4 regions of the Megalodesulfovibrio paquesii genome follow, and region 4 is predicted to be linked to each of the others. Evidence: predicted binding sites of a transcription regulator. Region 4 holds the regulator's gene; each other region holds the start of a gene.

Region 1 (7,944 bases), on a different contig from region 4:
GCCGCACCGCGCCCGGCCCCAGCAGGGACTCCCACAACACCAGTCGCTCCAGTGTGGCCACAGGCCAGTCCACCCCGGCAAGATGTTCCGCAAAGGCTCGCCAAGGATCATTCCGGCACGGCTCGGCATCCCTGACCCGAAAAAGGGTCACGTGAGGCGAATACGGGCGCAGTTCTCTTGCAATCCCCAGAGATACGACAAAATCCTCCAGCCGGGCCGCGCAGTTGGTCAACGCGTCGCGCCCAAGGCCCATCCCGACCCACCCCACTCGCGGTGTCTGGATATTTGGAAAATACCCGCCCCCGGCCAGTTGCATCTCCAGCGTGGCCGGCCTGCCATCAACCGCAGCAGCGGCAAGCACCGCAGGCAGTGCAGTTGCCAGCGCAGGCACCTGCTCCGCAGATATCTCGCCGAGAAAGCGAAGCGTGAGATGTCGTTGTTCCGGCTTCGTCCATGTCAACCTGCTGGAAAATCTTGGGGTCCAGTCATTCTCAAGCGTGTCAAACTGTTCCTGCCACGCCCCGGGCAGTGTGAAGCCAATGAAACACCGCATGGCTCACCCCAAGGCATCCAGCAGTTTCGCCAGGCCCGCCAGGGCCGCCACAGCTGAAGCCGCACGCACTGCATCGCGGTCGCCATCAAACTGATACTGCATTGCATTCAAGGTAGTATCAACGGCCCAGGCAATCCACACCGTGCCCACAGGCTTCTCCGGAGTGCCGCCTGTCGGCCCTGCCACTCCGGAAATGGCCACTGTCGCGCTCACTTGCAAGGCACGTTGCGCACCACGCGCCATCTGCTCCACACACTGCCCACTTACCGCGCCAACAGTCTGTAATACATGATCTTGTACACCAAGGATGCGCTGCTTGATACGATTTTCATAGGCCACCACCGCCCCCGTAAACCACGCCGAACTTCCTGGCCGGGAGGTACACAAGGCTGCGACGAGCCCACCAGTACAACTTTCAGCCGTCCCCATCTGCAAACGTCTCGCAATGAGCTGCCCGGAAATCTGAGAAATATATAGATTGGCAGCCTCAAGCAGAGAATGACTCAATAAATCCATGCGCAGTACCTCTGATAAGCGCGTGACATGAAATCATTAGAGTGGTGCATCATGCTTATCGTGCCAAATTACAAGGTGAGCGGCTACAAGATACTTGGTCGCCGGTCCTCTCCCTGCTTTGATAAGCAGTCCCTTCTTGACAAAATCCTTCAAGTCATAGGCAGCCGTGCGTGATGGCACACCGCCCCCGACGAGCTGTTCATATTCAGCCCTCGTAATTTCTCCTCGCTCAACAATCTGTTGCCACGCGCGCTGCTGTCGGGTGTTCAGCGTCACTTGCGCCCCCCTGCCGGGCAGGGCTCCGGCTGTACTGGCATCAGACCGAACGCTGCTATCAGTCTCAGAGTCCCCATGCACGGCCTCGGCAGCTGCGGCATCCACATCAAGCAGGATATCCTCTGCCAGGATCACTGGACCTTCTGACATGACCACAGCTCTGGTGACTACATTTTTGAACTCTCGAACATTTCCAGGCCAGTCATGCGTCTTTAGTTTTTCCAGCGCCCCTTTAGAAAAGGCGACCCGTTCTTTGGTGACCAGTTTTTCAGCCTTTTTCAAATAATAGAAGGCCAACGCAGGGATATTCTCCGGGTGGTCACGAAGAGAAGGTGTATGAATCGTGATGACGTTAAGCCGGAAATACAAATCCTCTCTGAATTCATTCCGCTCGATTGCATCTTTCAAATCGATATTGGACGCAGCAATCAAACGGACATCAACAGGAATTTCCGCATCACTTCCCAGGGGCTTTATGGTACGAATTGCAATGGCCCGCAAAAGGGATTGCTGGACTTTCTGCGATGCCGCCTGAATTTCGTCAAGAAACAGCACGCCACCATTGGCCTCAAGAAATGCCCCTTTACGGTCTGTTTTGGCACCGGTAAACGCCCCCTTAACATGACCAAAAAGCGTGTCGAGCAGCAAATTCTCATCCAACGCCCCGCAGTTGATACTGATAAATGGCTTTCCGCTCCTGTCTGAAAGCCGGTGCACGGCTTCCGCAGCCAACTGTTTTCCCGTGCCTGTTTCACCCAGAATAAGTACATCCACATTGGCGCGGGCTGCCTTCAGCACTTCGGAACGTAATGCCTCAATACGCAATCCCCGTCCTACAATGCCTGGCACCATACTATCATCAAGCGCCTGCTCCAAATCTGGTGCTTCCTTGGCAAGAGAGATTTCCTCCTTATTGCCTGCAGAAACAATGGCCTGATCTTTGGCGCATAATTCATCCACCTGTGCGTTGACAATATTCACCAAATGATTGACTGCATCGCGTAAAACGCTCGTCTCATACCCTTGAAGCTCAAGCATCAATGGCTGCAGCTTACCCTGAAAGCGCATCGAGCGTACTGCATCGGCCAAGGCATAAAGAGGCTTGGCTGCCTGAGCCCCTGCATAGTATATCACCAAAACGGTGACAGCCATGGCGACCAACATCACTACCAGCAGAGTATCCACATGCTCATACCCTGCGAGCAATGGGAGTCTGCTTCGGTCAAGATAGGCTACACCTCCAATAATTTGTGCAGATGCATTTGATTCTCCTGCGAAATTAACAGGTGTGTACGCCAGAAAATACTCACCGGTAGTTTCTGGCGGTAATTCATTCCCCCTGAGGGTGATCAATCCACTTTGACCATGCATGGTTTCATCAACCATTTTCCAATATGACAAGTGGGTTGCAAAAGGGCGATATGCTCCTGGATGCTCCGGACGGCCAAGGCTCCCGGCCATCCCGGAACGGGCCAAATGGGTGGAAAGTGGAAGATCCAGGCGAGTGTGATCCTCAGATTGAAAGCAAATCCAGCCTTCCGTATCGAAAAAATAGGCAACTCTCATGTTGGGACTGCGCGGAAAAGCTGCAACAGGCGAATCCGGCGAATTGAACAAGGAAAGCGCGTTCCGCAAGTCGCGAACGTCCAACCCGATAAACAAGTATCCTTCGAGTTCGCCTTTAACGTTAGTATATGGCGTTATCAACCGCATTGTAGACAACGAGAGTCTTTTATAGGGATTGTCAGGCACAGAAAATGGATATTCAATTTCCCGCATTGGGGTAATATGAACGGAACCCGGCGAAAGCCCCTTGATATCATTAAACAGGAGCAAAGGACTTCCCCGAATCTCTGAAACCCGATCCCGAGGTACAAGGCTTATGTCTGTACCGTCCGAGACAAACACAATCACATCACGCTCTTCCAAAGGAAGAAATCCAAACTCCGCATAAGCAGCCCCCCGAACTGCAGCGGTATCCTGCAAAAATGTACGCATGGCATCGAGCGTTGGCGTATGGCGCGCCGCCCGCAGCAAGTCTTGTCTGCAAGCGGCTAGATGCTGCTCAAGCGCATGCCCCATGGCAAGATTCAAGACCTGAGTCATACGCTCAACGCCAATGTGTATATAATAATCCGAGATCGAATACCCTCCCCATCCAGTCACGGCAACGATACCCATGATGCTGGGGGCGAGATACAGGAATAGCCGCGTTCGAAACAGCGACGCTCTAAGTTTGGGAAATTGCCCAAGCATGGCTTTTACCCGGACTTCCTGGGCGTCATCACCAAAAAAACCCACGGCAGCCTCCCTATTACAGACTGGTTTTGCTACTCCTATCCAGCAAAGCCGCCTGCGTCAATCAGCCTATGGACTTGCGCGAAATCCGCTGTATCGCAAACGCACCGGAAACACTCCGGCAATTTCTTGCAAGAAAACTCGAGTCTCGACGTTTTCCACACTAGCTTACCCCAATCACATGCTCGACCAACCTTGCTCGAAACTCTCAGACATTGCGTGATATCTTGCTCAAAACCGCCGCACCAACACGAATGTTGATTACAAATTGAAATTATACGATTTTATTTTTCAAGCAAATCAAATTTTCACGCAAATTTCCACTGGCCTCGTTCTTGCTTCATCAGAACCGCGCTTGCGCAATAAATCACGAACACCAAAGCAAGGGAGAGCTGCAATGCGAGGCAAGTTCAAACTCATAGGCTTTATCACTGTCCTGGCGTTACTTCTTATCCCTGCAGTCGCCATGGCTGCGGGCGGCGGCGGGGCCCCTATCGTTATTGTTTCAGACACCAGAGACCTTGAAGGTATTCTGAAGTGGTGGGGCAACCTTTATAACGACAGTCATGCCTACTTCACCATGCTCACATGTGTATTGATTCCTGCTGTTGGCGTCATCTTTGGGGTCATCGCAGACTTGATCATGAGCAACATCGGCATCGACCTGCATTCCAAAGAACTGCCCGGTCATTAAATCGAAATCCCCAAGACTTGAGAGGATACAATCATGGAATGGCTTTTTGTACACATGCCCATCGCCGGTGTGGATATCTTTTGGCCCGGCCTCATCATTCTCGGGTTGGGCGTTGGTATCATCGGTGGGTTCTTTGGCATGGGCGGCGCATGGATGGTGACGCCCGGCCTGAACATTCTCGGGTTTCCCATGGCATTCGCCATCGGTACCGACATTGCCCACATGGCCGGCAAGTCCCTCGTTTCCACCATGCGGCACGGCAAGTTCGGCAACGTTGACTACAAACTTGGCCTGATCATGATCGTCGGTACGGTGGCCGGCTTTGAAGTTGGCGCTCAGATGGTCATGTGGCTGGAGCGCATGGGCAATGTCGAAACCGTCGTCCGATGGCTCTATATTGTTTTATTGACATTCATTGCCTGGATGGTCTTCAGTGACGTATCCAAGGCCAACAAAAGGGCCAAGGAAGCCGCGGCGAAGGGTCTTGAGCATTCCGGTGAGGAACACGGACTGCAGTGGCACAAGGCCCTGCAGAAGATCAAGATTCCGCCGATGATCCATCTCAAGGTCGCCGGCATTTACTGCTCCGCCTGGCTGCCTATTGGCGTCTCCTTCTTCACGGGTTGGCTGGCTGGCATCCTTGGTATCGGCGGTGGCCTTATCCGCATGCCCGCCCTCATTTACCTCCTCGGCTGTCCTACGCATGTTGCCGTTGGCACCGACCTCTTTGAAGTGATGATCTCTGGCGTGTACGGCGCCGGCACGTACACCTTCAAGGGCCGTACCGAGCTTGTGGCCGCCATCATCATGCTCGTTGGCGCCTCTATCGGTGCGCAGGTGGGCGCTGTGGCCACCAAGTACATCAAGGGTACCGGCATCAAGGTTGCCTTTGGTTGCGCTGTAGTGGGCTGCCTCATTTCCGTGTTGCTCAAGCTGCTGGTGAAGTACCTTCCTGCATACAAATTCTATCTCGACTGGAGCGCCACGTTCCTCGTCTTGGGTTTGGTGGCTGCGCTGTCCATTTACATCTTCCTCAAGATGATTGCCGGGGCACGCAAGGAAATCGCGATGAAGAAGAGCCGCGCCTAACCTGCAGTCAAGAGACAATGGAGATACATCCCATGCGAATCAAGACCTTCCTCAGCCGAATCGCCTTGCTGCTGCTCCCGGTCCTTTTGTGGGGCTGCGATTACGGCAATGTCATCCAAGGGCGAGTGGTAGAATTCAATAAGGATTCCGGCATCGTTACTTTCATCAAGGAAGAGTCCCATGACCGGAAAAACCCGCGTTACACGGCGCTGCCCCCTGTGACCATGAGGCTTCCGGCAGATCCCCATGAAGTCGGACCGTTGCCCACTCCTGGAGGGCGTATCGAACTGAATGTGAAGGATAATTTCGTGCTGGTGTACAACCCTGCCAGCAAGAACTTCCGCAAAATCCCCTTCACTCCTGTGGATATCATGGAGAACGTAACCAGGAGTCATCCGATGGTTGCGGAAAAGAAGTTCCCCATCATCGACAAGGAGAAGAATACGGTCCAGATCTTTTCCAGCCGCCAGAAGATTCTTGCAAAGTTCACTGTTGACGCCGAATCCATCAATCTTCCTGAAGATACCTGGATTTCCGGTGACGAAGTGCGCATCTTTTACAAGGAAGAAGGTCAGGCTGCGCGCTTCATGAACATCAGCAAGACGGACATCTACAAGAAGTAACAGTTCGTCTGAGCTTTGCGCCCGGGTTGCTTCCACGCCTGCAGCCCGGGCGCCTACTCTCTCAAGTGCAGGAGCAAAACAATGCAAGACGCAGCAGAACCTCAAGTACATGACTACAAAAAGCTGATATTGGTCGCGATTGCTGATATACTCATTCTTTCAGAGCTTTGTGTGGCCATGTACTACGCCTCTCAATCAGACAACGTCAACTCCACGTTCATGTCCATTTTCTTTGGTGCATGCATTCCAACACTGCTTGCCTTGCTTGTTGCAATATTTATTCTTCGGAAAAGGCGCAATCGTACTTCCGATGTGAATAACCCTGTTGCACTCCATTCTGGCCTGCACGGGGCGCAGCAATCAGTGCATGGATAATGGCTGACTTTCTGGGATATTTACCCTCAGACTGCAATAATAAGGAGTCTGTCATGCTAGGATTAGGTAAACGGCTGGAGGCACTGCATGGTCTTTCACAGCCTGGCAGTGAATCCCAGCAACGCGACTACAAAAGCTGGAGCAAGGGCCTGTTGATAGGATGTTTTGCTGGATTGATGATCATCTGCATTGTTATTGCCTACAGTGCGTTGTCCTTCAGGATAGAGGGTGTTACTGTTTCCACGACTGAATCCATCAACACCATTGAAGCAAAGGCAGACGCCAGGCTGGAGGCCAAGAGCAAGGAATTTTTCGGCCGACTGGAAGGGCAGCTGGCCGCCATGGAGGCCAAGCAGCAAGCACTGCAAACAGCCGCACTGCAGGGCGCCTTAATGGAAATGTCTCTGAAAACTGCAGCGTTGAAGATGCAGGACTACCCTGAGGACATCAAGACATCATTGGCGCAGATTGAAACCATGCTGACCAACCTCAGGCAGCGGGCGGCGCAGTGAGGTTCCCGTTGCAGGCCGACAGTTGATTGTGGGCGGAACCCGAGGCGCGGGCTCCGCCCCCTCCCCCGCCGGCTGAACAGACACCCCGGAGCTCCTCATGGAAATGACGCGCGTTCTTTTAGTTGATGATGAGCAGGACTTTCTGGATCTCATGCAAAAGCGCATGTCCAAGCGCAAGATAGACTTGCATGTGGCCGCCAGTGGCGAAGAGGCGCTGAATTTGGCCCGCTCCAACTGCTACGACGTCGTAGTCCTGGATGTAAAAATGCCTGGAATGGATGGCATTGAAACATTACGCCAATTGCGCACCATCAGTCCTGGCACGCAAGTGATCATGTTGACTGGACATGCCGATGTGGAAACTGCCGTCAAAGGCATGGAGCTTGGCGCCTTTGACTACATGATGAAGCCAATGTCCTTTGATTATTTGCTCATGAAAATTCAAGAGGCCAATTCCATGCGCTCCCTTGGCGGTTAACTGCATGCCAGGTGCTCGTTTACACAGTGCCCGCCAGATGCTCAACATTTCATGGCGGAGCTCATGCTAAGGAGCTTCATATGGCGTTTCTTCGGCACACACTCTCCCAGCTGCTCGGCCTTGGCACTTCCAAGCCCACCCCAGCCGACCTCGACGCGCTTGACGCCCTGCGCAAGGAGTTTCAAAGCCGGTGCCTCCATTTCAAACGACTGCTGCAATCCAATGGAAAAGCCCTGCACGCCATGGCTTTTTTGGAAGAAGCGTTGGATGGAGACCGCACTTTCAATGTACAGACTCTGCGAAGCACATGTGTGGATATTGCCACCAACGTCTTCACCATGATTCGATCTTTGGAAAGTATGCGCCCAGGAACGTATGATGCCCTGCATTGTTCATTCAAACGCATTCAATCTTCCATAGAGGATTCCCTTCGCACGCATACTGCACATGGAGGAGGGCAACTTATCATTCCCTTGCACGAGGCTGGGCAGCAACATGCGTTGGATATTGGCTCCAAGCTGGCCACCCTG
Region 2 (7,944 bases), on a different contig from region 4:
ATCCCGATGCTGATCCGGCGCATGCGCGGCCGCAAGACGGTCATCGCTCCCCAGGCCCTGGATGGAGAAATCACCGGAGCGCAGGAACCGGTGCAGTCCGCCGTCCTCCAGGCGCTGGGCAGGGCCTTTTCCTGGGCCGACATCCTCGAATCCGGCCAGATCAAGTCCATCAGCGAGCTTGCCCGTACCCTCGACGTCGATGGCTCGTATGTGGCCCGCATCCTCAAGCTAACGACCCTGGCCCCCGACATCGTCGAGGCCCTGATCAACGGCGAGGAACCAAACGGGTTATCGCTGGCCAAGCTGACCCAGACCTTTCCCGAGGACTGGGCCGAGCAGCGCCGCCAGTTCGGCTTCGCCACCGACTGACGACCGGACCGGAGACCGCCCCAGAGAGCCGACCATCAGCGTCGGCTTTTCTTCTTTGGGGGCAGGAAACCGGAGTTGACCACGCTTCTTTTCACGGCCGATGCAGGCAATTTCGAAAAAAACGTCCGGTTTCGGCATCGAGCGATGACCTAAGACAACCGCCAAAAACGGCAACCAGCCGCAACCCCATATCAATCAAGGATGTAGCTTTCCGGACGCGCTTCGGACTTGGTCCGGAGAAAACAGAGAATCAGGGGCCAAACAGAGAAAGAAAGGCTGGAGGATGGGGAGAATCGATGGTGCAAAGAGGTGCTTCGGAAAGATGTGAAACGGGCGCAAACCCTTTAGAAACAAGGGGAAAAAGAAAACCCGTCACCCCGGAGAATGACCCCAGAGAGACGGGTTTGTCTTTTCTAAATGGTGGAGGCGGGGGGAATCGAACCCCCGTCCGAGAATGTTCCGCGCGATGCGTCTCCAGGTTCAGGTCATGTTTTATTGTCGCCCGTGGAGTCGTCCATGACCAAACTCTCCCACAGGCCAGCACACCTTAGTCTCACCCCTGCCGCGGCGTGCGCCGGCAGCGGCCAGCCTGATGTTTTTTCGCCCTTCCCGCCTATCAGGCGTGAACGAGTCGGACGTGGCTGCCTGTATTAGGCGGCCAGAGCGTAATCGTAGTCGTTATTGGCAACTATGATGGTGCCGTTTTTTTACGAGGCCAACGGCGTCCTCGACCTGCAACATCGACTTCCCATCCCCGTCGAAACCAGTGCGCCCCCTCTGCGATTGTGAAAGACCAGTCTGCCGGTCATGCCGGTGGGTCAATCCTCACAATAATTCCTGGCTCCGCATTTGGCAAGGGGAGGCTGAGAAGACCGGGGTATCCCGAATGACGCGAAAAAATGATTGACTTTCGATAATAAATTCCTGAAAAGCACACGTGGTTCGCGATGCCCTGGAGGTGCAGGATGAATAGGATTGCGAAGATTGCGCGCTGGAGTCGCAGGTTGCGGGTGGTGTTGGTAGTGTTGGCGGCAGCATTGCCCCTGGCCCAGCTGGCGTTCTGGATTGGGCTGGACGCCTTGCCGCAGGACTACGTGCACAGAGTGTTGCCCCGCAGCGCGCCCCTGGTGCTTCCCCTGGCCACGAGGGCATTGGGGTGTCTTGTCTGCCTGGCGCCCACCGCGGCGGCGGTGTATGGGCTGATCGTGTTGCGCAGGCTGTTCGGTCTGTACGCGCAAGGGCGCATCTTTGCGCAGGAAAATGTGGAATGCTTCAAGCGATTGGCGGCGGCCCTGCTCTGGTGGGCCGGCCTTGGCTTTTTGCAGACCCCCCTGCTCAGCATGGCCCTGACCCTGCACCTGCCGCCGGGCCAGCGCACCATCGAGCTGGGTCTGACCACGCCGGATCTCACGGCGCTGCTGCTCGGGCTGGTGCTGCGCGTGGCGGTGTGGGTGATGGAGGAAGGGCGCGAACTGCATGCGGATCACAGTCTGACCATCTAATGATGGCGCGGGAACCTATGGGTATTCGTATCAATCTCGATGTGATGCTGGCCAGGCGCAAAATGCGCTCCAACGAACTGGCCCAGCGCGTGGGCATCAGCGTGCAGAATCTGTCCATTCTGAAAACCGGCAAGGCAAAAGCCATCCGGTTTTCCACGCTGGACGCCATCTGCAGGCACCTGGGCTGTCAGCCAGGAGATGTGTTGGAATATGTGGAAGATGAGGATGATTCATCATTGGAATAACCTCGGGAGGCGGTCATGTCTCGACTGATGTTGTCATGTCTCGTACTGGGCCTGCTCGCAGGCTGCGCCACCGTCGGCCGACAGACCCAGGCAGAGGGGCCGCGGCAACTGACCCTGGCGGAACTCAAGGCAAATCCGGCGCGTTTGCACGAGGTGGAGCGGGCCTTTGCCAGCGATACCCCCGTGGTCCTGCTGCTGGAGCAGGGCCAGCAGTTGCCGCTCAGGCTGGAAGTGAACACCCCGGCCGTGACCATGGCCCCGGTGACCGGCCAGCTGCGCTTTCATCGCGATATCTACGTCCGCATCTCCAGCAAGGGCCTGTACCTGAGCGGTGATGGCCAGAGCTGGACATCCATCCGCGACGTGGATCAGACCAAGGCTCTCCTTGGGACCTCCCGGCTTGATCTCTCCTTTGCCCTGCAGGCCCTGGCCGACGAAGGCGCTGCCGGGATGCTGAGCGTGAACGGGACGGGCAAGTGAGGGCGCCTCACTCCAGGCCGGGCGCGTCGCCAGGGCCGCGGGCCGAGGCCTCGGGGTGGAAGATGGTGTAGGGCTTGCGGGGCGGGGGAGGGGTGGCGTGGGCCGTGGGCTCTGCCGTGAAGCGCAGGATGCCGCCCTGCAGATAGGCAGCTTCGCGCTCCAGGCAGAGCCAGCGTCGGCCCAGGCGCTCCGCGGCCCGCCCCGTGGTGCAGGAGCCGGCGAAGGGATCCAGCACCAGATCGCCCGGATCGGTCAACAGGCGGATGAAGAAGCGCGGCAGGGCCTCGGGAAAGCGGGCCGGGTGCGGCGGGATGCCTGCCGCCCGGCAGGCCCGCAGGTAGGCGGAGCTCCCGCCCTCGTGCGCCAGCGCAATGAGATTGTGAGGAATGGCGCCGCCATTGTCGCGGCGGAAGTAACGGTTGTCGTGCCCGCTGGGGCTCTTGCGCCCCTTCCGACCAGTGCGCAGGAGATGGCGCATGTGCGGGCGATACGGCCAGAGCACCCGTGAGGTGTCGGCCTTGGGGCGCGGGCTTTTGGCCAGCCACCACACATGGTGCGCCGCATCCTTGAGACGCTCCTTCTTGCGATTCGTCCAGTAGCCTGCGGCCATGGTCGCGGGGTTCCACCAGGTCAGTTCCTGGGCCAGATGCAGGCCCAACTCCCGACAGCACATGAGCAGCACCTCGTAAGGGTACAGGCTGCGGCAGGGGCGGCCCTGCTGCCAGGCCGCGCCCACATCCAGCACCAGCGAACCGGTTGGGGCCAGCAGACGGGCCATCTCCACGGCAAAGGGGCGGAACCAGGGCAGGTACTCGTCCTCGGCAGGGTTCCCATAGGGCTTGGGGCAGCCCAGGGCGAAGGGGGGCGACGTGCAGATGAGATCCACACAACCATCCGGGAGCATCCGCATGGCAGTCAGGCTGTCCGTGCTGTGCATACTTCCGGAATCCGTAGCAAAAAGCGGGCAGGGCAGGGTGGTGCGCATGCCCTGATGGTAGGCGAAGCCCCCTTGCGGCGGCAGGGTGAAGGCCTGCCTGTCAATTGAAAATACCTATCAATACAAAAAGGTAGTGGCAATTCTACCAAATGGTAGCCGTGCCGCCGGGCGAGCGGTGCTACAAAAATGTAGTCAATAATATAACATCCTGAAAATATGGAATTTGATTTGCCGATCAGCGTTTGGCACGCTTAATGCCATATTCGCTCCATCGACATCACCCCTCAACGACATCCAAAACGGGAGGAACAGTCATGAGGAAGATCGCTATCTACGGCAAGGGCGGCATCGGCAAATCCACCACCACGCAGAACACTGTGGCTGGCCTGGCGGAAATGGGCAAAAAGGTCATGGTGGTGGGCTGCGACCCCAAGGCCGACTCCACCCGCTTGCTGCTTGGCGGTCTGAGCCAGCGCACCGTGCTCGACACCCTGCGTGAAGAAGGCGAGGACGTGGAACTGGAAGATATCGTGCTGGAAGGCTTTGCCGGCACCCTGTGCACCGAATCCGGCGGCCCTGAACCGGGCGTTGGCTGCGCCGGCCGCGGCATCATCACCTCCATCAACCTGCTGGAACAGCTGGGCGCCTTCAAGGAAGAAAAGCAGCTCGACTACGTGTTCTACGACGTGCTGGGCGACGTGGTGTGCGGCGGGTTCGCCATGCCCATCCGCGAAGGCAAGGCCCAGGAAATCTACATCGTCGTTTCCGGCGAAATGATGGCCATGTACGCTGCCAACAACATCTGCAAGGGCATTGTGAAGTACGCCGACGCCGGTGGCGTACGCCTGGGCGGGCTGATCTGCAACAGCCGTAAGGTTGACAACGAAGACAAGCTGATCCTGGCCCTGGCCGAACGCCTTGGCACCCAGATGATCCACTTTGTCCCTCGTGACAATCAGGTGCAGCGCGCCGAACTGATGCGCAAAACCGTCATCGACTTCTCCCCCGAGCATCCCCAGGCCGATGAATACCGGGCCCTGGCCAAGAAGATCGACCAGAACCAGATGTTCGTCATTCCTGATCCGCTGTCCATCGAAGAACTGGAAGCCCTGCTCGTGGCGCACGGCATCATGAACTAGGCCGAACCGGCACGCACCTCATCCACCGTATCCCAACCTCCAAGGAGCACCTCCAATGTTCAGCATGGTCCGCGCCATTGTTCGTCCCGAGAAAGTCAACGACGTCCTCGCTGCGCTGCTCGACAACGGCTTTCCCGCCGTCACCAAGTTCAACGTCGCTGGCCGCGGCAAGCAGCGCGGCATCAAGATCGGCGAGATCACCTATGACGAAATCCCCAAAACGCTGCTGATGTGCGTGGTGCCCGCGTCCGACGTGGAATTCGTGATCAAGACCATCATGGCCGCCGCCCGGACCGGGGACAAGGGCGCCTTCGGCGACGGCAAGATCTTCGTCTCCCCTGTGGATTCTGTGTACACGGTCTCCTCCGGCATCAAGGAAGTGAAGCCTGGGGTGGTGGAGGAGGTCAAGTAACATGAAAGAGATCATGGCGGTTATCCGCATGAACATGATGAACCAGACCAAGAGCGCCCTGACGGAGGCCGGTGTAAGCGCCTTCTTCGCGGTGGAGGCTCTGGGTCGCGGCAAGGGCCTGGTCCCCAAGGACCTCCTGGATGGTGTGAAGGAAGGCAGCGAGGAAGCCGCTGCGCTCCTGGGCGAAAAAGGCCGCCTGTATCCCAAGCGGGTGCTCACCGTGGTGGTGCCGGAAGACATGGTGGAGACCGTGGTCAAGACCATCATGCAGGTGAACCTCACCGGCAAGCCTGGCGATGGCAAGATCTTCGTCATGCCCATGGGCGACGCGGTCCGCGTGCGCACCGGTGAAAAGGGCGACGACGCCATCGATGAGATGTAACGCCGCCGGCACCGTCCAGGATCGCAACAGATTTTATTAGGGAGCACGACCATCATGGCGACCAAGTCCAAAAAGCCAGTCGAAATCACCACCGAGAGCCTGGCCTCCTTCAAGGAAGAGGTGCTCAAGAAGTACCCGCCCAAGGTGGCCCGCAAGCGGAGCAAGCAGTTTCTGCTCAACGAATTCAAGGGTGAAGACGCCCCGATCATCGAGGCCAACGTCCGTACCATTCCCGGCATCATCACCATGCGCGGCTGCACGTACGCCGGGTGCAAGGGCGTTATTCTGGGCCCCACGCGCGACATCGTGAACATCACCCACGGGCCCATCGGCTGCGGGTTCTACTCCTGGCTCACCCGGCGCAACCAGACCCGCCCCGAGACCGAGACCAGCGAAAACTACATGCCGTACGCCTTTTCCACGGACATGAACGAAAACGACATCGTGTTCGGCGGGGAAAAGAAGCTCAAGGCGGCCATCCGCGAGGCCTATGCCCTCTTCAAGCCCAAGGCCATGGCCGTGTTCGCCACCTGTCCCGTGGGCCTGATCGGCGACGACGTGAACGCCGTGGCCCGGGACATGAAGGCCGAGTTCAACGAGCAGGGCATCGATATCAACGTCTTCGCCTTCTCCTGCGAAGGGTACAAGGGTGTGTCCCAGTCCGCCGGCCACCACATTGCCAACAACCAGATCTTCACCCACGTGGTGGGGACCTCCAATACGGAGGTGGAAGGCAAGTACCGCATCAACATGCTGGGCGAGTACAACATCGGCGGTGACGCCTTCGTCATCGAAGATCTGCTGGAACGCTGCGGCATCACCCTCAACGCCACCTTCTCCGGCAACTCCACCTATGATGACTTCGCCCGGGCCCACACCGCGGACCTGAACTGCATCATGTGCCACCGTTCCATCAACTACGTGGCTGAAATGATGGAGATCAAGTACGGCATCCCCTGGATCAAGGTGAACTTCATCGGTGCGGAAAGCTCCAGCAAGAGCCTGCGCAAGATCGCTGAATACTTTGGCGACCAGGAGCTCAAGGACCGGGTGGAAAAGGTTATTGCCGAAGAAATGGCCGCCGTGGAAACCGTGCTGAACGACGTGAAGCCCCGCACCACCGGCAAGACGGCCATGCTCTTTGTCGGCGGTTCCCGGGCCCACCATTACCAGGACCTGTTCGGGGAAATGGGCATGACCACCCTGGCGGCCGGCTACGAGTTCGCCCACCGGGACGACTACGAAGGCCGCAAGGTCATCCCCAGCATCAAGGTGGATGCCGACTCCCGGAACATCGAAGAACTGGATGTGCATCAGGATCCCGAACTCTACAAGCCCCGCAAGTCGGCCGAAGAGCTGAAGGCCCTGGAAGATTGCGGCTTCGAGTTCAAGGATTACAACGGCATGATGCCCGACATGAAGCCCGAATCCCTCGTGATTGACGACCTGAACCAGTACGAGGCGGACGAGCTGGTCAAGAAGTTCCGCCCGGACGTGTTCTGCGCGGGCATCAAGGAAAAGTTCAGCATCCAGAAGATGGGCATCCCCATGAAGCAGCTGCACAGCTACGACTCCGGCGGCCCCTATGCCGGCTTCGCGGGCGCCATCAACTTCTACCAGGAAATCGACCGCCTGGTGAACACCCGGGTCTGGGGCTACATGAAGGCCCCCTGGCAGAAGAAGCCCGAACTCGTGGCCTCCTACGCCTGGAACGACGCGTAGGCCCCTTACAGGATATCAGGAGAGCATCATGTCCAAGCTCCTTCGTCATACCCCCGTTGAAACTGTGGAACGGCAGGCGCTGAGCATCAACCCCGCCAAGACCTGCCAGCCCATCGGCGCCATGTACGCCTCCCTGGGCATCCACGGCTGCCTGCCGCACTCCCACGGCTCCCAGGGCTGCTGCGCCTACCACCGCTCCATGCTGACCCGGCATTACAAGGAACCCATCAGCGCGGCCACCAGCTCCTTTACCGAAGGCTCCTCGGTCTTTGGCGGCCAGTCCAACCTGTTGGCGGCCATCCAGAACATGTTCACGGTGTACGAGCCTGAAGTCATCGCCGTGCATACCACCTGTCTGTCAGAAACCATTGGCGACGACGTGCCCCAGATCGTGGACAAGGCCGACAAGGAAGGCAAAATCCCGGCCGGCAAGCATGTGGTCAGCGCCTCCACGCCCTCGTACGTCGGCTCCCATGTCACCGGCTTCGCCAACATGGTCAAGGGCATGATCAAGGGTCTGGCCCAGCCCAAGACCAAGCCCAACGGCAAGATCAACATCCTGCCCGGGTACGTCGAGCCTGCAGACATGGCCGAAGTCAAGCGCCTGGCCAACGTCATGGGCGTGAAGACCATCTGCATCCCCGACACCTCCGGCGTGACCAACGGCCCGCTCACCGGCGAATACAAGATGTACCCTGACGGCGGCGTCACCGTGCCCGAACTGCAGGACTGCTCCAACTCCAAGGGCTCCATCGC
Region 3 (7,944 bases), on a different contig from region 4:
CGCTGTTGAGCAATGCTGCAAACGTTGCCGCATCCGCTGTGGCCTTCCCTGGGACTCGTGCGGCCTGAGCAGCGGCACCTGTGGCGTATCCAGCTGAAACACCATCAACAGACATCATGCACCTCCCGGGTATCATGCGGCAATATTTTCCGCATGGCATATTTCAATACGGGATATGCTAACGCCTTGCCAATTTAACGTCACTGCACGCGCATCTTCGTATCGTCAGCCTCTGAGGTTGGCAGGCAAAAGCTGGCGCATGTATGTTTCTGCCGCAAATTCTGGCAGTTCCGAATCAGGCATCCTTGTCCGCCACCATGGCCCCTTGCTTGAGCAGGTCGATGGCCAGATCCATTTCCGTGCTCAGCCGGGCGGTCACGGCCCGGCGCACCCGCCAGGACGAGGAGCCGAAATTCTGTTTGCGCGACTGGTAGACCCGTTCGATGAGCTGTTCCTCAGCCACATTCTCACTGGTGGCGCCCACCTTTTGCAAGGCATTGATGAAGATGCGCGAGGCGCCGCCGGGCCCGTGCTGCACGGCTGTGGAATGCAACACATCCTGCAACACCGGGGAGCACTCGCCGATATCGACCTTGGTGGCTTCCAGGATGGCCTGCCGGGCGGGGTGGTAGTTGGTCTTCATGATGAAGTCGTCCTGCAGCTCCTCAAACCGGGCCGGATTCTCCTGGGCAATTTCGCGCCAGGCGTCAGGCATGGCGCCGCGACGGCCGCGGGTGTTGGCGCTGCCACTGGCGGAAAGCTTGTTGGCCCATTCCGGCTCTTCTTCCCGCAGGTAGGTGATAAAGCGGCTCATGGTGCCGGCGCGCGAGGAAAGCTGATACTTCCCGTATGAGGTGCCGCCCACGCGGTCATAGCCGATGGCGGCGATGCCTTCAGGACCGGACTCGAAGCGTGCGGCCAGCCCGCCGATCTCCTGTTCCTCCTCCGTGCCTTCCAGAAAGCTTTCTTCCTGCAGTCCCTGAATCTTCTGTTGCAACAATTCCCGATGCTCACGCGCCAGGGCCTCGTAGCTGGGGGAGCTGCGATACGAGCGCTGGATGGCCCCGCGCACCGCCCCTGTGGCCGACTGCAGGGGCTTGTCCGCAGTTGGGGGATTGGCGGGGGCAGCGGCATCGCCGGCTCCGGCCGCCTGTTGCGCGGGCTCGGGCTTTTGCGTCCGGCTGCGTCTGGACGCGGGCGCGGGAGCGTCATCCCTGGGAATACTGGAAATATGCGTCTTGGGCGGGTGCTGTTCCGCACTGTCCGGCCGTTGCACGGTGCGGCGTACGGCAAATTTGTTATCGCCCACTTCTTCCTGCAGCTGGGCCACCACAGTCAGGGCCTTGCGATCCAGCCGGGTGGAGGGGGATTTGATGGCGTCGATGACGTCGCCCTTGGCTGAGGAGGTTGTGGTGGCCTGGCTGTAGCCGAAGAGTTTGTCGGCAAAATTGAGGCCCTGGCGGCTGGCCTGGTTTTCGGCCCAGGACTTCTGGGCTCCGCTGGAGAAGACAGCGTCAGTGACCCGACGGCGCAGGCCTGCGTCATCCGCCGAATTTCCGGCGGACCCGGTTCTCGTCTGCATCAGCGCGGCGAGGTTCTGGATCATGACTCGTCCCTCCAAATCAATAAAACATGTGTCAATACAGCCGGATGAGGTATCACCTCCGCCACGCCTCAGGCGTCCGGGCACGCGGCTTTGCTGGAACCTCCCCAGCGCAGACCTCGTTTCGCCCATAATCCGGCAGACTCCGCACACAGTAAGCAACGAATACGCCATGGAAGCAAGAATAGTGTTATAAAAGGAGGATACATCCATATACTCTCTGCAGGAACACTGTGCGGCCCGGGAACCAGGGCGAGCCTTCCCTTGCCAAGGGTGTTGGCTGTGCGTATCTACCTGCCCATGGCTAAAGATTTGATCATCGTGGAATCACCGGCCAAGGTGAAGACCATCAAGAAGTTCCTGGGTTCCAACTATGAGGTGGAGGCCAGTGTCGGCCATGTGCGCGACCTGCCCTCCCGCCGCCTGGGCGTGGATGAAGGCAAGGACTTTCTCCCTGAATATGAGGTCATTGAAGGGAAAGAGAAAGTCGTGGCCAAGCTGAAAAGCCAGGCCGCCAAGTCCCGTCAGGTCTATCTGGCCCCCGACCCGGACCGCGAGGGCGAGGCAATCGCCTATCACGTGGCCGAGCTCATCAAGGGCAAGAACACGAACATCCAGCGCATCCAGTTCAACGAGATCACCCCGCGTGCCGTCAAGGAAGCCCTGGAGCATCCACGCGAAATCAATACCAAACTTTTTGAATCCCAACAGGCCCGGCGCATTTTGGACCGGCTGGTGGGCTACAAGATTTCCCCGCTGCTGTGGAACAAGGTCAAGCGTGGCATTTCCGCCGGCCGGGTCCAGAGCGTGGCCCTGCGGCTGGTGGTGGACCGGGAAAAGGAACGCCGGGCTTTCGTGCCCGAGGAGTACTGGGTCTTCAAGGCCCTGCTGGCCACGGGTCAAACTCCTGACGCGCCCCAGTTCATCGCCGAGCTGACCAAAATCGGTGGCAAGAAGGCCAAGATCGGCTCCAAGGACGAGGCCAAGGCCCTGGAAAAAACCGTCAAGGCCGCCAGCTTTGTGGTGTCCGACGTCACGGAGAAAGAGCGTTCCCGCACGCCACCACCGCCCTTCATCACCTCCACCCTGCAGCAGGCCGCCAACCAGCGGCTGGGCTATCCGGCCAAAAAGACCATGGGCACGGCCCAGCGGCTGTACGAGGGCGTGGACCTGGGCGAGCGCGGCACCATGGCGCTCATCACCTACATGCGTACCGACAGCGTGCGCATCAGTGACGACGCCCGCACCGCGGCCCGCGAGTTCATCACCGCCGCTTACGGGCAGGACTACTACCCGCCCCAGCCCCGCTACTTCAAAACCAAAGGCAGCGCCCAGGACGCCCACGAAGCCATCCGCCCCGTTGACGTGAGCATCCGGCCGGACTCCCTCAAGGGCGAACTGCCCAGCGACCAGTATCATTTGTACAAGCTCATCTGGGAACGCTTTGTGGCTTCGCAGATGGCCGCGGCCCGCTTCTGGGACACCACCGTGCTGACCACGGCGGCCAACACCGAATGGAAGGCCAAGGGCGAGCGGCTGCTCTTCCCCGGCTTTCTGGCCGTGACCCGCGAGGCCGACGCCGCCTCCCAGGAGTTGCCCAAGCTGGAGTCCGGTCAGGCCCTGGCCCTGGTCAAGCTCAATGGCGAGCAGAAGTTCACCCAGCCGCCGCCGCGCTTTTCCGAAGCCTCGCTGGTCCGCGAGCTGGAAGAAAAGGGCATTGGCCGGCCCTCCACCTACGCCGCCATCATCTCCACCCTGCTCGACCGCGACTACTGCCGCCTGGATAAGAAACTCTTCGCCCCCACGGATCTTGGCGAGACCGTGAGCGACCTCTTGGCCGAGCATTTCAAAGAGCTTATGGACGTGGACTTCACCGCCGGCATGGAGGAGCGTCTGGATCAGGTGGCCGACGGCGACGCCAACTGGGTGGACCTGCTCAGGCAGTTCACCGGCGGCTTCTACGCCACCCTCAAGGACGCCGAAAAGCAGATGCAGAGTGTGAAGGCCGGGCTGGAAACCGGGCTTACCTGCGAACTGTGCGGCAAGCCCATGGTGGTGAAATTCGGCAAGGCCGGGCCATTTCTGGCCTGCACCGGCTACCCGGACTGCTCCAACACCAAGAACTTCACCCGTGATGAAAACGGGCAGATCACCGTGGTGGAGGCCGCCCCCGTGCAGCTGCAGAAGGTGGGCACCTGCCCGGACTGCGGGCACGATCTGGTGCTCAAGAAGTCCCGCACCGGCAGCCGGTTCATCGCCTGTTCCAACTACCCCAAGTGCAAGCATGCCGAGCCCTTCAGCACCGGCGTGCGCTGCCCCCGCGAGGGCTGCACCGGGGAACTGGTGGAAAAAAGCTCCAAACGCGGCAAGGTGTTCTACTCCTGCAACACCTTCCCCAAATGCGATTTCGCCCTCTGGGACTGGCCCATCCCCGAACCCTGCCCGCTCTGCGACTCCCCGGTGCTGGTGCGCAAGACCACCAAGGCCAAGGGCGAACACATCGCCTGCCCCAACAAGGGCTGCCGCTACACCCGGGAAATCGGCGGGAGTGGGGAAGGCGGGGAAGAAGGCTGAGCCACCCGCCCCTGATAGCCTCTCTCCAGCGCCGCAGCCCCCTGCGGCGCTGTCGTGTGCAGCCCCGGCTTCCGCGAGCCGCATGCGCTGCGCCTGGACTTTCCCCCCTGCTTCACGCTAGTTTCGGGAATCCGCACCCATCTTTCAAGGAGGCCGCATGCCCTTCGTCCAAATTTCCATGCTGGAAGGCACTTCCGCCGAATATCGCAAGACCCTGGGCGATATTGTCCATCAGGCCATGGTGGAAACCATCAACATCCCGCCTCTGGACCGCTTCCAGACCATCCGCGAGTTCAGCAAAGAGAACTTCCTTTGCACCCCGGAATACCTGGGAATCCAATACAGCGACAAGCTGATGATCATCCACATCACCCTCAACGAGGGCCGGGCGCTGGAACTCAAGCAGGCCCTGTACAAGACCATTGCCGAACGCGCCAGCGCCGCCCTGGGCATCTCGCCCCAGGACATCATGATCGGCCTGACCGAGGTGAAGAAGGAAAACTGGTCCTTTGGCAATGGCATTGCCCAGTACGCCTGATCGCAATCAGATCGCAACAGAATCGCAACATAAAGGGAGCCTGTCCGGCTCCCTTTTTTGCGTTTATCCGCTGGAATAACTGTTATTGGTTCCTGGACTCGTCCTGGGCCTTCCGCCATGCGATGTGCTGCAACGCATTGTGGATGAAATACAGTCGCTCCTTGCGCGTCCCCTCGCCCAGCACGGCCTGATACCCCTGCAGATACGGTGCGTGGCGCCAGAAGCCCTTGGCGGCGATTTCCTTGAAGCGCCCCTCTAGCGCCGTCCATTGCGCCGGCGACACCCCTGCCGCGGCCTCGACCGGCAACTCCCCGGCCATGACGGCCAGAAGCAGATGCGCATACACGGTGGACACGGCCAGCCCCCGCGCCTCGGCCACGGCCTCCGCCTCGCCCAGCTGGCGGAACTGCTCCAGCGAGGCCACTGCCGAGACGGGCAGTGCCTCGGCCTGCAGTTTGCTGACCCGATCAGGAAACGCCTCTTCCAGGCTCTGCACGTCCACCGGCCGGCCCTGACGCCCATCGAATTCGGCGATGGCTTCCAGCACGGCCGGCCCGTGCAGCAGGGCGGCCAAGGGGCGGATGCCTTTGACCAGGGCCAGCCCGGCCAGGGTGCGCGGCCGATGCAGGGCCAGTTCCACCAAGGTTTCTTCACTCCACAGGGAGCCGGGATCCTCGCCGTATTTGCCGGTGATGGCCTCGCGCAGGCGGTCCAGCCCCCCGAACAGCTCTTTCGCCCCGGGCACGCCTTCCAGAGGCCGCAACAGCGGGGAAACCGGCGCGGGGGACAGCCCCTTTGCAGGCGGCCCACCCTGGCCCTGGTGCTCGCGGATGATTTCCAGGAAGGCCTGGGCATATCTGGCGGCCTTGTTCGCGCCCACACCGCGCACGGCGGCGAATTCCGCCTCGGTCTTCGGCAGCAGCGCGACCATTTCCCACAGCGTGATATCGGGAAAGATGATGTAGGCCGGAACATCCTGCGCGTCGGCAAACTGGCGGCGGCGTGCGCGCAGGGCCTCGAAGAGCGCTTCGGCTTCGGGCGAGGCGGCGGCGGCCAGACGTTCGGTGCGGGAGCGGCCACGCCTTGCGGCCCTGGCCTCGTCGCAGCGCATGGCAAAGCTGGTGCGGCCCTTGAGGATGTCCCAGCTGGAATCCGTCAACTGCAGGTTGGTGAAGCCCCGTTCGCTGTGCGTGGCGCGCAGGTAGCCCGCGGCCAGGAGTTGGCGGTACAGTGACGTCCACTGGGCCTTGCTCAGCTCCTCGCCGATCCCGAAGGTGGAAAGTTCCTGAAAGCCCCAGGCCTGCACGGCCTTGCTGGCCACACCGGTCAGCACGTCCACCAACAGCCCTGCCCCACCCCGGCCACCGGCGCGAAAGACGCAGGAAAGCGCCTTCTGGGCCGGCACCGTGGCGTCCATGGTCTGCGGCGGGTGCAGGCAGGTATCGCAGGCGCCACAGGGTTCGGGCAGGTTCTCGCCAAAATACCGCAGCAGCGCCTGTCGCCGGCAGCCCGTGGTTTCACAAAAACCGAACAAGGCCGAAAGCTTGGCGTGCTGAATGCGTCGGAAGCGTTCGTGCTGTTCGGGCGGGATACCTTCGGGCGGCGAATCATTGTCCAGCATCTGCCCCAGGCGGACCATGTCTTCCAGGCCGTAAACCATCCAGGCCTCGGCGGGCTGGCCGTCGCGGCCGGCACGGCCGGTTTCCTGGTGGTAGGCTTCCAGGCTCATGGGGGGGTCCAGATGGGCCACGAAGCGCACGTCCGGTTTGTCCACGCCCATGCCAAAGGCCACCGTGGCCACCATGACCACGCCGTCCTCGCGCATGAAACGCTCCTGCGCCCGGGCTCGTTCTCCGGCCGGCATGCCGGCATGGTAGGCCAGGGCCGGAATGTCGGCTTCATTCAGCTTACGGGCCGTGTCCTCCACCTTTTTGCGGGACATGCGGTAGACGATGCCGCTCTGGCCGCGGTAGCGGGTGCGGATGCGCTCAATGAGGGTCCGCTCGGCATGGTCACGAAGGGAGACGAAGTAGGTGATGTTCGGCCGGTCGAAGCTGGCGACGAACACTGTTGCCGCGTCCAGCTCCAGGCGGGTGAGGATGTCCTGCCGGGTGGGCGCGTCGGCCGTGGCCGTGAGGGCCAGACGGGGCACGCCGGGGAAAAGTTGTTTAAGACAGGCCAGCTGCAGGTATTCGGGCCGGAAATTGTGCCCCCACTGGGAAACGCAGTGGGCCTCATCGATGGCGATGCAGGCCAGGGGGATCCGCTGCAGCTGATCCTGAAACCAGGGCTGCATCAGCCGTTCCGGAGCCACGTAGAGCAGCTCCAGCCGGCCAGCCCGCAGATCCTCCATGGTCTGGCGGGCCTCTTCGGCAGGCTGGGCCGAGGTCAGGCTGGCGGCCTGCACGCCCATCTGCCGCAGGCTGGCCACCTGGTCCTGCATGAGGGCGATGAGGGGCGAGACCACCAGCCCCATCCCCGGCCGGACCAGGGACGGCAGCTGATAACAGACAGACTTGCCCCCGCCCGTGGGCATGAGCACAACGGCGTCGCCACCGGCCAGCACATGCTCCACCACCGGCCCCTGCAGGCCCACAAAACTGTGGTAGCCGAAGACGCGCTCCAGCGTCCCCAGGGCCGCCGCACGCAGGGCATCTGGATCAGGCGGCAGCATAACCACTCTTTTCCATCATGTGATTTTCCCCAATATAATATGACATTGTTGGCAGATCAGCACCCTTCCCGCCCTGGCGCACTATGGCCCCCTTGGCTCCCGAAGACAACTCGTGCTACACCCTGCATATTCGCCGACACCGACGAACATACCTCGATCCAACCAGCGTGAGGGAGGACCACATGGACAGCATCCCGGTTTTCAATTGCAAGAACGCGGACGACGTGCTCAAGGCCGTCAAGGAACACAACATCAGCTTTGTGCAATTCTGGTTTGTGGACATTCTGGGCATGCTCAAGAGCTTCCAGATCACCCCCAACGAACTGGAAGCGGCCTTTGAGGAAGGCATGGGCTTCGACGGCTCCTCCATCCTGGGCTTCACCCGCATTGAGGAATCGGACATGGTGGCCTGGCCCGATCCCGCCACCTTCCAGATCGTCTCCTGGCGCCCCACAGACCGGCCAGTGGCCCGCGTGTTTTGCGATATCAAAACCCCCGATGGCAAGCCCTACGAAGCTGACAGCCGCTACGTGCTCAAGCGCATCCTGGAAAAGG
Region 4 (7,944 bases):
CAGCCAGGCCAGACAGTGGGATTCATCCTCCGACACAGCCACGTGAGCCAACAGCTGGCGCTTGCCCGGAGCATAATGCAGATTGCCGATGTTGACCACCTTGCAACGAAAGCCGTGTTCCATGGCGGTTCGCGCGTCGCTGCAGCCGTTGAACAAGACCAGGGTGTTGGTCATCTCATAATTTCGCGCCAGGCGGGTCATGGCTGCAGGCAGATCCGCCACAGTGACGAACAGGGTCTCGATACTGTGGGGGATGGCCAGGGTCATGATTTCCTGCTGCAGCACGTCGCCGGCCACGGCGTCGTTGCAGACCACCAGCACCTCGCAATCGGTGTGGGGCAGCCACGTTTCGATAACCTGGCCGTGAACCAGGCGGTTGTCGACGCGCACCCAGAACATGGCCGACTCCCTTAACTCCCTTTGACTCGGGCGCGCAAGAGTTCGCCTGCCACGACGATACCCTGCCCGCCTGCCTTCTTGACCTCAACAGCCAGGGCCGCCGGGGCCAGATGGCGTGCGCCAAGGGCTTTGAGCAGCATAGGCAGGTTGACGCCGGTCACCACCTCCAGCTCGCAGATGGGCGGTTCCTGCCCCAGGAGCGAGAGGCTAAGGTTGGTGGGAGTGCCGCCGAACATGTCCGTCAGCAGCAGGACACCCTGCCCTTCGTCGCAACGAATCACGGCGTCTTTAAGCCGGTCCACGATGGCGTCAACGCTTTGGGTGTTATCCACGCACAGAGCGGCGCAGCCGGTTTGGGGGCCGAGGATGAATTCCGCTGCGTGCAGCAAGTGCGCGCCATAGTCTGCGTGGGTCACCACCACCACGCCTGTGCGGGGCTGGGATTGGGAATCGTGTGCCATGCCTCCCCGTCCTTGATTTGTCGGCCTTGCCTGGGGGGTATCGGCCGGGCCTGGGCCACGCCCTGGCAGCGTGGCGGGCGCAGCTAGCCCAGGGCCATGTGCCGGTGTTCCATGGATACCGGATAGCCGGCGGCCTTGAACGTTGCGAAAATCGCTTCCGTAACGGCCACGGAACGGTGCCTGCCGCCAGTGCACCCAATGGCCACGGTGACGCGATACCGCCCCTCGCCGTCGTACAGGGGCATGAGGTAGAGGAGAAATTCCTTGAGCTTGTTCAGGAAGGTCTTTCCAGGATCCTTGCCGAGCACATAGTCCACAATGGCGGGATCCTGCCCTGTCAGCGGACGCAAGGCCTCCACAAAATACGGGTTCGGAAGGAAGCGCAGGTCAAAGACCAGGTCGGCCTCCAGGGGGGGGCCGTATTTGAAGCCAAAGGTGATCAGGTGGATGGAGAGGCCCTTGCCCGTTTGCCCCAGGGCGCCCCATTTGTCCTTGATGACACGCCGCAGATCGTGCACGGAATGGTCGGTGGTGTCCACCACCAGATCGGCCAGATTGCGCAGGGGCAGCAAGGCCTGTTTTTCGAGTGCAATGGCTTCTTCAAGCCCCACACTGCAGCTGCCTTCGCCCTCCTGCGGCTGACCCATCTGGACCAGCTGGACCATGGGGTGCGGGCGGCGGGTGGCGGCATAGCGGCGCATGAGCACCGGAGTGCGTGCCTCAAGAAAGAGGACCTGGGGGGTGGCCCCCAGGTCCTTGATTTCTTGGAGGACGAGTTTCCAGGCGGAGGCGGCGTCGTCGGCCGTGCGCACATCCACCCCCAGGGCCAGCCCCTGGAACTTGCGGCGGGATTCGCCGGCAAAGAGCTGCACCAGCTTGGGAGCCAGACTGGGCGGGATACCGTCCACGGTGAAGAAGCGCAGGTCTTCAAACACGCCCAGGGCCGTGGATTTTCCAGCGCCGGACAGTCCGCAGACCACCATCACCGGAAAGGCGGAGGTGGCCGGGAACAAGCCCGGCGCGGCTGAGGACGCCTCTGCGCTCAAGTTCTCGCCAGCAGTTTCCACAGGCTCTCCTTGTCCGGCGCGCTCAGAAAATCACGCCGGAAGGCATCGTCTTTCAGCAGCCGGGAGATGTGGGCCAGGATGCGCAAATGCATGCCTGCCACCTGTTCCGGCGCCAGCACCAGAAAGAAGATGGAGCAGCGCTTGAGGTCCAGGGCCTCGAAGTCCACGCCTTCCTTGCTGCGACCGACCACAAGGACAATCTTGTCCAGGTCCGCCAGCTTGCCGTGAGGGATGGCAATGCCGTCTCCGATGCCGGTGGTGCCCAGGTATTCGCGTTCCAAAAGCACCTGCAGGGCTTTTTTGGCATCAAAGCCGGGCATGGTCTCCGCCACGGGGGCGATGAGCTCCTGCAGCACAGCCGGCTTGGCCGTGGCGTGCAGGTCGGGCAGCACCAGCCGCGGGTCGAGGAATTCCTCCAGTTTCATACCGCTTGACCAAACTCCCTACATGCCGGGGTCGATGAGGCCGTAGTCGCCATTTTTGCGGCGGTACAGGACATTGACGCGGCTGGTTTCAGCATCCAGGAACACCAGGAACTGTTCCTGGGAGGTTTCGAGCTGCTCGGCAGCTTCTTCCACGTTCATGGGTTTGGGCTGGAAATGATCGGAATCGACGATGCTGCGCTCCCGGCCGCCAGAGGGCGTGGGCGTGAGCTGGAAGACTTCCGTGCGCACGGTGCGGCCATCGAGGGCCACATCGCCACCCTTGCGCTTGTCCTTGCCCTTTTCCCGGTGCTTGCGCATCTGGGCATCCAGTTTGTCCAGCACGAGGTCCACGGTCTGGTACATGTCCTCGCTGGATTCGGAGGCCGAGAGGTGCAGGCCGTCGCCCACAAGCTTCACTTCGGCCATGTGGCGCTGCTTTTCCACGCTCATGGCCACTTGCAGCTCCGCGGAGGCGTCGGTGCGTTCCAGAAATTTGGTGAGTTTTTCGAATCGGCGCTGGGCGTATTGCTTCAGGTGCTCGGACGGTTCGAAATTCTTGAAGGTAAAGGTAATCTGCATAGGCGCTCCCGTGAGGTGCGCCGCCGCGCCGCGTAATGCGTCGGGCGGGGTTTGTGGATCAGAACATTTCCCGTCGCTTGGAGGAGGAGGGAATGTCCAGGGCCATACGGTATTTGGCCACTGTACGGCGAGCGATGTTGACATGCAACGTGTCTTTGAGAATTTCTGCAATGCGCTCGTCAGAAAGCGGGGACTTGGGGTCCTCGGCGTCGATGTGCTTTTTGATAAGCGCTTTAACGCTTTCCGAGCCCACCTGGGTGCCGTCATCCAGCTCCAGGGCGCTGTTGAAGAAGAATTTCAACTCAAAGGTGCCGTGGGGGGTGGCCATGTATTTGCTGGTGGTGATGCGGGAGACCGTGGATTCGTGCATGCCGATATCTTCGGCGATGTCCTTGAGAATCAACGGCTTGAGCTGCGTCACTCCATGCTCGAAGAACTCGCGCTGGTGTTTGACCACGCTTTCCGCCACCTTGAAAAGCGTGCGCTGGCGTTGGTAGAGGCTCTTCATGAGCCACTGGGCCGAACGCATCTTTTCCTGCAGATAATCCCGCTCCTTATCACTGCCGCGGGAGGGCAGGTCGCCATAGGCGCTGGAGAGTTCCAGCCGGGGCAGGCCGTCCTCGTTCAGGAGCACCACCCATTCGTCGCCCAGTTTGTACACAAACACGTCCGGGCTGACGTAACTGGGTTCTCCCGAACCGAAACTGGCGCCGGGCATGGGATCCAGACCCTGGATCACCTCCAGGTACTCACGCAGCTCCTCAAGGGAAATCTTAAATTTGCGCGCCAGCGGCTTGTAGCGTTTCTTTTCCAGATCTTCCAGATGCTCGCGGACCAGCTCCACCAGGATGGGGTCGGTATCCATCTTGTAGAGCTCCAGCTGCAGGAGCAGGCATTCCTGCGGCGTACGGGCGGCCACACCCACGGGGTCCAGCCGCTGGACCTTGTGCAGCACGGCCTCCACCTCATCCACCGTGCCGCTGGTCATGGCGGCCAGCTCTTCAGCCGAGGCCTGCAGATAGCCCGAGGAACCGAGATTGCCGATGATGGCGTCGGCGATTTCCAGCTCACGCGGGGTGGCACCGGAAAGCCGCAGCTGCCACTCCAGGTGCCCTTCCAGGCTGTGGCTGGAGGTGAGCCGGGCCTCAAAGGAGAGGCCGTCTTCGGGGATTTCCACCTCGCGCTGGTTCATCTGCCGCGTGGTGGAGGCAAAATCCCCGATGTAATCCTCCCAGTCCGCACTTTTGAGCATGTCGCGCTCAGTCACGGCGTCGCGCTCCTGGCCGGCGGGACTGGCATCCTGAAAGGAGGGTTCGGGGGCGGTTTCCTGAAGGGACTCTTCCAGGAAGGGGTTTTCCAGCAATTCCTGCTGGACCGTCTCTAGCAGCTCGATCCGGGAGAGCTGCAACAGTTTAATGGCCTGCTGCAGCTGGGGAGTCATCACCAACTGCTGGCTCAGCTTGAGGGACTGTCTGAGTTCCAGGGCCATGTGTCCGTAGTGCTCCGTTCGCTAAAAAATTAACAAGATTGACAAGAAAATGCAGCTGTGTTTCGCAGGCTAACATCCTGGACGGGTTTGAGTAGTGCCACAGAAGCACGCCCCTTGCAAGACGTGGCGGCATGCAATGTTGATTCCAGCGGTGTCAAGCGGAAGTTTAATATTTTTCCCGTTGAATTTGCGCTGGTTGGTCTCTATTCAGACTTGGGGATGCAGAAAAGAGTTTACCGCTGCGCTGAGTTTGCCCTGGGCCTGAAGAATGAACCGGATGGCTTCCCGCGTGGCGGCGTGTCCGCCAGGGAGCCGGCTGGTCCAGAGGGCCAGGCGCCGGCATTCCGCCTGGGAGTTGGGCACGGTCATGGGCAAGCCCACTTTCTCCATGACCGCCAGATCCACCCAGTCATCCCCAAGAAACGCCGCCTGGGGCCAGCCCAGGCCATGCTTGTCCAGCATCAGCTGCAGGGCGCCCACCTTGTGGCGGTGGCCGGGTTGGTAATCCTCCACCCCGAGTTCCTTCATGCGGCGGGCCACCACAGGAGAATCCAGCCCGCTGATGACCGCCACATGGAGCCCCTGGGCCTGGGCAGCCTTGATGCCCAGGCCATCCTGGGCATGGAAGAGCTTGTCCGCCGGGCCGGCTTCCTTGTACAGAAGCCGGCCATCGGTCAGCACGCCGTCCACGTCCAGTACCAGCAAGCGCACATGACGCGCCGCGCCCAACGCCCGGGCGCGGCGGATGGCAGGATTGCCCCGGCCTGCGGGCAACGGGCGGCGGGGCGGCCTCACGCCTGGTTGCTCCTCGTGGCGATACTCCCCTGTAACACCTTGGCAGCCTTGATGAATTCGCGGAACAACGGATGCGGGCGCATGGGGCCGGACTGGAATTCCGGGTGGAACTGGCAGCCCAGGAACCAGGGGTGGTCAGGCAACTCCACAATTTCCACCAGCTGCTTGTCCGGGGACAGGCCGGAGAACACCAGCCCCATCTCCTCGCACATGTCCTTGTAAGTTTGATTGAATTCGTAGCGGTGGCGGTGGCGTTCCTGGATTTCGTCCTTTTTGTACGCCTCGTGGGCCTTGGTGTCCGGGGAAACCACACAGGGATAAGCCCCCAGGCGCATGGTCCCGCCCAGGTCCGTATCCTTGCCCCGGGTTTCCACCTTCTGCGTCCGGTAATCGTACCATTCCTTCATCAGATAGATGACCGGGTGCTGGGTCAGGGGGTTGAATTCCTGGGAATCGGCGTCCAGCTTGAGCACGTTGCGGGCGAATTCAATCACCGCGCATTGCATGCCCAGGCAGATGCCAAAGAAGGGAATCTTGTTTTCGCGAGCGTATTGGATGGCCCGGATCTTCCCGGTGATGCCGCGGTTACCAAAGCCGCCGGGCACGAGGATGCCGTCCAGCCCGGCCAGAATGCTGCCCACGGTTTTGTCGGTCACTTCCTCGGAATTCACATACACCAGATTCACGGCCACGTCGTTGGCAATGCCACCGTGGATGAGCGCTTCATGCAGGCTTTTGTAGGCTTCCTTCAAATCCACATACTTGCCCACAATGCCGATGGAAACCGCGCCAATGGGATGCCCCAGCTTCTGCACCACCTGCTTCCAGGCTGAGAGGTCCGGGTTCTTTGCCGGCAGTTTGAGCAGGATGGCCACCTTCTGGTCCAGCCCTTCCTCATACAGTTTGAGAGGCAGCTCATAGATGCTCTTCACGTCCACAGCGGAGAACACGGCATCAGCATCCACGTTGCAGAACAGGGCGATCTTGGCCTTGAGCTCGTGAGGGATGTCCTGCTCGCAGCGGCAGATGATGATGTCCGGCATGATGCCGATGGAGCGCAGTTCCTTGACGCTGTGCTGGGTGGGCTTGGTTTTCAGCTCGCCCGCTGCCTTGATGTACGGCACCAGGGTCAGGTGGATGTACAGCACGGCCTCCTTGCCCAGGTCCCCGCGCAGCTGGCGGATGGCTTCCAGGAAAGGCAGGCCTTCGATGTCGCCCACGGTGCCGCCAATCTCCACAATGACCACGTCCATATCATCCGAAGCCAGGTTCAGGATGGACTGCTTGATCTCGTCGGTAATGTGCGGAATCACCTGCACGGTGCCGCCCAGGTAGTCCCCGCGGCGCTCCTTGGTGATGACGCTGTGGTAGATGGAACCGGAGGTGTAGTTGTTCTTCTGGGTCATGGGCGTATTCAGAAAACGCTCGTAGTGGCCCAGATCCAGGTCGGTTTCGGCGCCGTCATCAGTCACGTAGACTTCACCATGCTGAAAAGGATTCATGGTGCCGGGGTCCACGTTGATGTACGGGTCCAGCTTCTGGATGGTCACCTTGAGCCCGCGGGCGATGAGCAGCGAGCCCAGGGACGCGGCGGCCAGGCCCTTGCCCAGGGAGGACAGCACACCGCCGGTGACAAAAATAAATTTGGTCTTCAATGGCTTGCCGCCACGATAGTATCCGCTGTTCTTCATCGCGGAAGTCTCCGGTTTGGTCAAAATAGGTTGGACATGCCGCGAAACAGCCTGCGCCTCTGGGCTCATGCTGGAAGGCGCTGCACGCGGGAGCGAAACTGGCGCTTGAAATCCCGGCCAAGACTGTGCACAACGGCGGCGGGTGGCACGGCGCTCGGGAGGATATTCTTTGCGGAAGACCCCCCTTTCGTCAAGTCCCCACGTGCCCCCTCTTGCCCCAAGCAGCCCCGGCGCATCGAATATTTCGCATAGTTTCGACAGGATACAAGGAAGCAAAACGCCATGTCCCACTCTCCCACGTCCGTCAAGGCGCTTGTCGTCACCGGCTACGGCTCCAACTGCGAGCGCGAATGCGCCCACGCCGCCCTGCAGGCAGGCGCGGATATTGCGGATATTGTTTTTTTTCCCGATCTGGTGGCGGATCGCATCCGCATCACGGACTATAATTTTCTGCTCTTCCCCGGCGGATTCCTCGACGGGGACGATCTGGGCGCCGGCCAGGCCGCGGCCCTGCGCTGGCGGCACGAACGCACCGTCTCCGGCCGCTCCCTGCTGGACGACCTGAAAAACTTCCTCGATGCTGGCGGGCTGGTCCTGGGCATCTGCAACGGCTTCCAACTCCTGGTGAAGCTTGGTCTGCTCCCGGCCCTGGACGGCCTGTATTTCGAGCGCCAGGTCAGCCTTGCCCCCAACGATTCCGCCCGGTTCGAAGACCGCTGGGTGCGCATGCGGGCCAATCCGGCCTCGCCCTGCGTCTTTACCAAAGGTCTGGACCTCCTGGACATGCCCGTGCGTCACGGCGAAGGCAAGCTGGTGCCGGCGGATGAGGCCATTTTCCAGAAAATTCTGGACAACCAGCTCGTGGCCCTGCAGTATATTGACCCGGCCACAAACGAGCCCACCGAAGCCTATCCGCACAACCCCAACGGCTCGCCCCTGGGCATTGCCGGCCTGTGCGACCCCTCCGGCCGTATCCTGGGCCTGATGCCCCACCCTGAAGCCTTCAACGACGTCACCAATCATCCCCACTGGACACGC

The links. Region 4 encodes sigma-54, which starts transcription at its own class of promoters, with help from an activator protein. Its sites were predicted from a motif close to CTGGCACGGNNNNTGCTT; they were not measured.
Region 1: the regulator sigma-54 is predicted to act here: its motif matches at 3,967-3,984, upstream of ACYQ00_RS17040 (DVU0150 family protein).
Region 2: the regulator sigma-54 is predicted to act here: its motif matches at 3,776-3,793, upstream of nifH (nitrogenase iron protein).
Region 3: the regulator sigma-54 is predicted to act here: its motif matches at 1,760-1,777, upstream of ACYQ00_RS06020 (VgrG-related protein).

The regions. Positions count from the first base shown of each region.
Region 1 is NZ_BAAIGQ010000007.1:133,259-141,202, reverse strand. Features, by position in the region: gene thpR (RNA 2',3'-cyclic phosphodiesterase) at 1-553, opposite strand, end outside; gene ACYQ00_RS17050 (CinA family protein) at 557-1,069, opposite strand; gene ACYQ00_RS17045 (sigma 54-interacting transcriptional regulator) at 1,106-3,646, opposite strand; gene ACYQ00_RS17040 (DVU0150 family protein) at 4,041-4,337, shown strand; gene ACYQ00_RS17035 (sulfite exporter TauE/SafE family protein) at 4,371-5,426, shown strand; gene ACYQ00_RS17030 (DUF4881 domain-containing protein) at 5,459-6,049, shown strand; gene ACYQ00_RS17025 (hypothetical protein) at 6,131-6,424, shown strand; gene ACYQ00_RS17020 (hypothetical protein) at 6,478-6,936, shown strand; gene ACYQ00_RS17015 (response regulator) at 7,034-7,414, shown strand; gene ACYQ00_RS17010 (hypothetical protein) at 7,456-7,803, opposite strand; gene ACYQ00_RS17005 (PEP/pyruvate-binding domain-containing protein) at 7,915-7,944, shown strand, end outside.
Region 2 is NZ_BAAIGQ010000006.1:358,292-366,235, forward strand. Features, by position in the region: gene ACYQ00_RS14460 (hypothetical protein) at 1-369, shown strand, start outside; RNA gene ssrA (transfer-messenger RNA) at 788-1,145, opposite strand; gene ACYQ00_RS14470 (DUF2975 domain-containing protein) at 1,335-1,871, shown strand; gene ACYQ00_RS14475 (helix-turn-helix domain-containing protein) at 1,889-2,116, shown strand; gene ACYQ00_RS14480 (hypothetical protein) at 2,132-2,596, shown strand; gene ACYQ00_RS14485 (DNA-methyltransferase) at 2,604-3,533, opposite strand; gene nifH (nitrogenase iron protein) at 3,848-4,672, shown strand; gene ACYQ00_RS14495 (P-II family nitrogen regulator) at 4,728-5,084, shown strand; gene ACYQ00_RS14500 (P-II family nitrogen regulator) at 5,086-5,466, shown strand; gene nifD (nitrogenase molybdenum-iron protein alpha chain) at 5,521-7,188, shown strand; gene ACYQ00_RS14510 (nitrogenase component 1) at 7,217-7,944, shown strand, end outside.
Region 3 is NZ_BAAIGQ010000004.1:762,951-770,894, reverse strand. Features, by position in the region: gene ACYQ00_RS06025 (hypothetical protein) at 1-118, opposite strand, end outside; gene ACYQ00_RS06020 (VgrG-related protein) at 296-1,606, opposite strand; gene topA (type I DNA topoisomerase) at 1,904-4,177, shown strand; gene ACYQ00_RS06010 (tautomerase family protein) at 4,335-4,715, shown strand; gene recQ (DNA helicase RecQ) at 4,798-7,389, opposite strand; gene ACYQ00_RS06000 (glutamine synthetase family protein) at 7,572-7,944, shown strand, end outside.
Region 4 is NZ_BAAIGQ010000005.1:1,004,326-1,012,269, reverse strand. Features, by position in the region: gene ACYQ00_RS11165 (PTS sugar transporter subunit IIB) at 1-399, opposite strand, end outside; gene ACYQ00_RS11160 (PTS sugar transporter subunit IIA) at 411-860, opposite strand; gene rapZ (RNase adapter RapZ) at 944-1,906, opposite strand; gene ACYQ00_RS11150 (PTS sugar transporter subunit IIA) at 1,903-2,352, opposite strand; gene hpf (ribosome hibernation-promoting factor, HPF/YfiA family) at 2,371-2,931, opposite strand; gene rpoN (RNA polymerase factor sigma-54) at 2,990-4,420, opposite strand; gene ACYQ00_RS11135 (KdsC family phosphatase) at 4,628-5,167, opposite strand; gene pyrG (CTP synthase) at 5,212-6,870, opposite strand; gene ACYQ00_RS11125 (phosphoribosylformylglycinamidine synthase subunit PurQ) at 7,189-7,944, shown strand, end outside.